Linked DNA regions of Gemmatimonas sp.. The protein of the gene in region 1 interacts with the protein of each later gene in a pairwise test. Links are inferred from orthologs where the notes say so. Each region holds a gene or a part of one and is shown on either strand. Other genes may lie near its edges.

What was found.
Region 2: the proteins of RMP10_RS15965 (region 1) and rho interact in binary tests that used the Escherichia coli proteins (3 or more experiments, as listed by UniProt). The link is inferred for Gemmatimonas sp. from one-to-one orthologs.

Annotation. Positions count from the first base shown.
Region 1 is NZ_JANPLK010000059.1:274,338-277,405, forward strand. What follows is about bases 49-3,044. They hold RMP10_RS15965 (YhbY family RNA-binding protein), read left to right. Parts: upstream 49-1,369; coding sequence 1,370-1,720; downstream 1,721-3,044. Other genes in these bases: RMP10_RS15955 (hypothetical protein), read left to right, coding at 305-718; RMP10_RS15960 (M23 family metallopeptidase), read left to right, coding at 715-1,386; RMP10_RS15970 (ferredoxin family protein), read left to right, coding at 1,819-2,082; RMP10_RS15975 (isoprenylcysteine carboxylmethyltransferase family protein), read right to left, coding at 2,158-2,763; RMP10_RS15980 (alpha/beta fold hydrolase), read right to left, coding at 2,809-3,044. In the rest of the region: RMP10_RS15950 (winged helix-turn-helix transcriptional regulator), read right to left, coding at 1-48; more of RMP10_RS15980, read right to left, coding at 3,045-3,068.
Region 2 is NZ_JANPLK010000051.1:66,303-69,299, reverse strand. The notes cover bases 15-2,939. They hold rho (transcription termination factor Rho), read right to left. Parts: upstream 2,164-2,939; coding sequence 865-2,163; downstream 15-864. Other genes in these bases: RMP10_RS13800 (helix-turn-helix domain-containing protein), read right to left, coding at 2,287-2,939; ruvX (Holliday junction resolvase RuvX), read right to left, coding at 381-842; mltG (endolytic transglycosylase MltG), read right to left, coding at 15-380. Outside these bases: more of mltG, read right to left, coding at 1-14; more of RMP10_RS13800, read right to left, coding at 2,940-2,997. UniProt on the Escherichia coli protein: Facilitates transcription termination by a mechanism that involves Rho binding to the nascent RNA, activation of Rho's RNA-dependent ATPase activity, and release of the mRNA from the DNA template.

The DNA of each region.
Region 1 (3,068 bases):
GGCACGCACCCCCCGAAAGCCCCCCAGTGCTCCGATCACATCCTGCATGAGGGACAGTATAACTCGGCTTTGATCATTACGTCAACGAATCTGTTGACGAATTGCTGCACCGGTGGTTCCTCCAGGCGTTCTCAACCGGAAATCTCAGCGGACGACGCCTGAGCCACGTATGCTCGCGAGTCGCCGAAAGAAGAAAATTCATCCGCAGCATCGCGCGGACGCGGCGAAACGAGTAGCATATCGATGTTGCGCGATTGCACGCAGCCCCTTCTGAACGCCGTCCCCACCGGAGGCATCGAACGTCGTGCGTCTGACTGTTATCGTTGCCGTTGTGGTGCTGATTATTGGACTGATCGCCCTGATTCGCGCGCAGCGCATCAATCAGGCGTCGATCGAACGCGACGGGCTGTCGCGCTTCCGTGATGCGTTCCGGGGTCGCTATCCCGAGCTGCTCCTCTCGCAGGTGTACGCGTATCTCGCCGAGCGCCATGGCGCCGTGGCGCCGCACTACATCGTGAATCCCAACGACAATCTCGAGCACGAATACGGCCTGATCGATCTTGATCTCGAGGATGCCGTTCTGGTGATCGCCGATCGTGCCGGGGCGCGTCTGCCGCGCGCGAACGAACTCGATGAGCTGAAGGTCAAGGTGCGCTCGGTGGACGATCTTTTACGCTACCTCGAGCCATTCTTCCGCCCGGAAGTGGTCAAGGGGTGAGTGTGGGGCGCGCGCCGGCCCCGTCCCCGACCCGGTTGGCGACTGCGGTGGCGCTGCTGTTGATGATGGCCGCCTGCTCGTCATCGCACACCGCCCGACCGGCCCTCGAGCCATTGCCGGCGGCCGCCCGGTCCCCAGTGGCCGCGTCGGGCCCGATAGGCCCGACGCCATCCCACGTCGGCCCGCTCGATGCGCGGGTCAGCGACGAGGACCTTGCCGCCCTCTGGCAGCGCCAATTGATGGTGCCGGTGGAGGGGATTCCGCGCGGTACGCTCCGGGACAATTTCACGGCCAAGCGCACCGTGGGCATTCACGGGGCGCTCGATATCCTTGCCCCGCGCTATTCCGCCGTCGTGGCCTCCGATGACCTCATCATCGGGCGTCTGTTCTCGGGGCCGGTAGGCGGCATCGTGATCTACGCGTACGACCCGGCGCAGCGATTCGTGTATTACTACGCCCATCTCCAGCGGTACCGGAAAGGGCTCGCGGTGGGCGACCGAGTCGCCAAGGGGTCGGTGATCGGCTACGTTGGAACGACGGGCAATGCACCACCGGATACGCCGCATCTCCATTTTCAGGTGATGAAGCGGGTCGTGGGGCGCGCATGGTGGGACGGTCCCGCCATCAACCCGTTTTCGTTTTTTGCGCTCGATGCCCTGCGTCCATGACGTCGGCTCGCCGGCGCTCGAGGGATTCATGAGCATGAAGGGCAAGGACCGTGCGGCGTTGCGCGCGGAAGCACACCATTTGAGCGTGCAAGTGCATATCGGTCACGCCGGGCTTACGCCGGCGCTGCTCGCCAGTCTCAATGACGTGTTGCGCACGCATGAATTGGTGAAGGTGCAGGTGGCCAAGGCTGGGGATCTCACGGCGAAGGACGCCGCCCGTGACGCGGCGGAACGCGCGCGCGCCGAGGTGATTCAGGTGATCGGCCGGACGTTCACGCTCTATCGCGAGAATCCCGAGCTGAAGCGCGGCGAATTGCCGCCCTGGCGCGGATAAGTTCCCGCGAATTTCGCGCTTGTCGCGCGTGCACGGTCGAGTATCTTCCCTTCTCAATCGCCGCCATTCCTGGTCGCGTCGGACCCGAGACTTCGCTCATGCCCTACGTCATTACTGAAGCCTGTATTTCCGTCAAGGACAAGTCGTGCGTGGACGTCTGCCCCGTGGATTGCATCTACGAGGGAGAGGACCAGCTCTACATCCATCCCGACGAGTGCATCGACTGCGGCGCCTGCGAGCCGGAGTGCCCTGTCACCGCGATCTTCCCTGAGGAAGACGTGCCCGTGCAGCTCAAGAGCTTCATCGGCAAGAACAAGGAAGTCTTCGCCGGACCGACTCCACCGGGACGCCCCACGCGCTAAGGCGTATGCACGATGATTGAAAAGCGGGCCGCGACGTCATGTCGCGGCCCGCTTTTGCCTGTGGCTGCAGGCTGCTTACACCGCCCAGCCGCGGTTCTTGAGCCAGAACAGCCCGCACAACACCACGTACTGCAGCACCGTCGAGCGCTCGCTCCAGATGGCTTCGGCCCAATCATGCTGCCCTTCCGTGCTGCCGCTGGGCGGACGACCGAACCACCGCGGCGTGCGTGCTTTGTAGTCCAGATACTCCTGTCCGAAGATCGATTCCAGCACGCCTTCTTCGTAGCGCACGATCAGCGTGTACTCGATCGCGAAGATCACGATCGCCACCGGAATGAACCAGTTCACGCCCGACACCACCGTGAAGCCGATCCACGCCAGAAAGTTGCCCACGTAGAGCGGGTTCCGGCACCACGCGAATGCGCCGTACGTGACGAGGCGCTGCACATCGCGCGAGCGACGACGCGTGACGGTCCCCGCCGCCGCCACACCCGCGGTGCGCACCAACTCGCCCAGCAGCACCAGCAGCAGGCCGGCGATCCACGTCTGTGCCGACTGTACGCCGGGCACCAGCAGCGGCACCGCCAGAAATGGCACGGGAAGCCAGCCGCGGTTCTTGAACAGCACCTGCCCGATACGGGCAGCGGTTGAACGTTCGGCTTCGGAAACAGGAGCAGTCATCGACGGCGGAAAAGAGCGAAATGAAAGGCGCGGTCGATGAGTCGGTCAGGCCGAATCGGCGAGCGTCGCGAGGAAATCGGAGAACGCATGCGTCGTCGCCGCAGGGCGCTCGACGCAGGGCAGGTGTCCCGCCCCCGCGATGATCTCCATGCGGACGCGCGCCGCAGCGGGAAGGGCTTCGGCGATCGCGCGCGCCTCCTTGATCGGCGTCAGCACGTCGTCTTCTCCCACCACCACGAGTGTGGGAACGGTAATCGTCCCGAGCGTTTCCCGTGAGTCCGGGCGGTCCCGAAGCGCCTGCAGCG
Region 2 (2,997 bases), on another replicon or contig:
GGCGCGATGTCGCGCAGATCGAAGCCTTCGGGAATGACCACCGTGCGCATGATGCCGCGCCCGGTGACGAGCGCGTCGAGCACATAGGCATAGCCGGCGCCCGATGGAAATTGATAGGTGCCGGGCTTGATGGTGCGCTCGCGTCCGGCGGCCGCCGTGTACCAGCGAAACAAGCGCGGCGATCCGATCACATCGTGCACCGCCAGTGACTCGGCGGCGGCGAGCATCGATGCGCCCTTGGGAATCATCACGCGCTCGCTGGACGTGGTACCATCACCACCGCCTTCGATCTCGCCGTACGCGTACCACGCGGCCACCACGAGGGCGGAGAGCAACAGGATACGGGTCAGGCCGCCGCGTGAGCGCGAGCGCCGTGCCATTTACGCCTCGACCAGCTCGCCCAGCGTGACGCCCTGCGCCGACGCCCGCAGCACGCCTTCCAGCAGAATGCAGGCGGCCAATGCGTCCACCTCTTCTTTGCGACCGCGCGTGCTGCCGCCCTGCTCCTTGATGCTGCGGAGCGCGGCCGACGTGGTGAAGCGCTCGTCGACCAAACGCACGGGGAGCGGCTGACGCGAAATCAGCTTGGCGGCCACATCGCGCACTTCGCGGCAGCGATCGGTTTCCAGACCCGCCGGATCGATCGGCAAGCCGAACACGTAGCCGGTCACGCCGAGTTCGTCGGCGCGGCGCATCAGTTCGGCGATCGGCGGCCGTTTGCCCGCGCGGCGCGTGATGGTGCCGGCGGACGACGCGAGCATGCCCAGTTCATCACTGACGGCCAGCCCGATACGCTTGTCCCCCCAGTCCACAGCGAGGAGGCGTCCGGTCGTAGCATTCATGGCGTGTAGGACATAGAGGTTTTCAGGGTTCCGCCATCTGTTCGAAGAATTCTTTGTTGTTCTCGGCGCGTTCCATACGCTTGATCAGGAACTGCAGCGCCTCGTCGGACGGCATGTCGGCCAGGAACGCGCGGAGTAGATAGATGCGCTGCTGTTCGAACGGCGTGAGCAACAGCTCCTCACGACGGGTGCCCGACTTATTGATGTCGATGGCCGGGAAGATGCGCTGGTTGGCCAGCTTGCGATCGAGCACGAGCTCCATGTTGCCGGTGCCCTTGAACTCCTCGAAGATCAGCTCGTCCATGCGCGAGTTCGTCTCGATGAGGGCGGTGGCCACGATCGTGAGCGAGCCGCCTTCCTTGAGATTGCGGGCTGCGCCGAAGAATGCCTTGGGCTTCTGCATCGCCGACGCTTCCATGCCGCCCGACATGATCTTGCCGCCCTGCGGGGCCACGGCGTTGTGCGCGCGGGCCAGTCGCGTAATGGAATCGAGCAGAATCACGACGTCCTGCCCCGACTCCACCATGCGCTTGGCCTTTTCGATGACCATGTCGGCCACCTGCACATGGCGGTCGGCCGTTTCGTCGAACGTGGAGCAGATGACCTCGGCCTTGGGACAGCTGGCCTGCATGTCGGTCACTTCTTCCGGGCGCTCGTCGATCAGCAGCACGATGAGCGTGATCTCGGGATGGTTCTCGATGATCGCGTTCGCGAGCTGCTGCATGAGGATCGTCTTGCCACCCTTTGGCGGGGCAACGATGAGGGCGCGCTGGCCCTTCCCGAGCGGGGCGATGATGTCGCAGATACGGGTTGCGACTTCGCCGTTGCTCCGCTCGAGGCGGATGCGTTCGTCGGGGTACTTCGCGGTCAGGTTGTCGAAGGCGCTACGCAATTTCGACTGCTCAGGGTCACCACCGTTGATGCGCTCCACCTTGAGGAGCGCGAGATAGCGTTCCCACTCCTTCGGCGGGCGGACTTCCCCCATCACCGTATCACCGGTGCGGAGGTCGAAGCGCTTCACCTGCGAAGGGGAGACGTAGATATCGTCCGGGCCGTGCAGATAATTGAAGTCCTGCGACCGGAGAAAGCCGTAGCCTTCCGGGAGGACTTCGAGGACGCCTTCACCGTACAGCGTCGTTTCGGCATCGAGCAGAGCCTGCTCGATACGGAAGATCAACTCCTGCTTACGAAGGCCGCTGGTACTCGTGACATGCAATGACGCGGCCAGCGCCAGGAGTTCAGGAACAGACTTCCGCTTCAGCTCGGCTACGTGCACTAGGCATGGGAAACGAGAGTGACCGCAGGCCGAACGGACGCGCATGGCAGGACTCGAACCTGCGACCTTCTGCTCCGGAGGCAGACGCTCTATCCAACTGAGCTACACGCGCAACGCCGGATCGTGGCATCCCCGAAGGAACACCGTTCGTCGGCTAGACGGGACAAGTTAATCCGCTGGTGACGACTGGGGCAAGGAAGCCTCGACGTATGGGCGTCGGTCAATTTCTTCACGGAACGCCCGGAGGGCCTGCGTGAACGCGCCGCGGGCCCGCAGGTGCGTGATGTTGGTGCCGGTATAGCGCCGCAGCGTCATGCGCAGATTGGCGGCCTCGTGGAAATCGAGCTGCGAGGCCACCGAGTCGAGCGTGTGTCCCGGCTCGTCGAGCAGCCCGGCCGCCACCAGAATCCGACACCACGTCAGAAATGGCCGCAGAGGCGGGAGTCGCGCTGCGGTGAGCCGGTTCTGCAGGGTGCGGCGTGACAGGCCGAACACGGCGGCCACGCCATCGCGGTCGAGGTGCTCATCGGAGTGCTCCAGCACGTATGACAGCAGGGGATGCAAGCGCTGCGGCACGACGTCGGCCAACGCATCCACGATCCGGTGACTGATGACGCGTTGGGTGGCCGAGGCCACGATCCGGGCGAAGACGTGGCGCAGTTCGTCGAGATCCTGGCGGACCAAGTCCTGTACGCCGGCGCGGGCGATTTCGAGCAGGTCCTGCGACTCGATGGCGCGCACATCGCACCAGGCGATCACGGGGTGCTGCGGAAACCCCTCACGCAGGCGCCGCAGTGCAAGCAGCGCCGGGGCATTGGTCCCGCCGCCCGCTTCCACGACGGTGAGTGCCACGCGACCACTGCTCACGGCGATCAACAG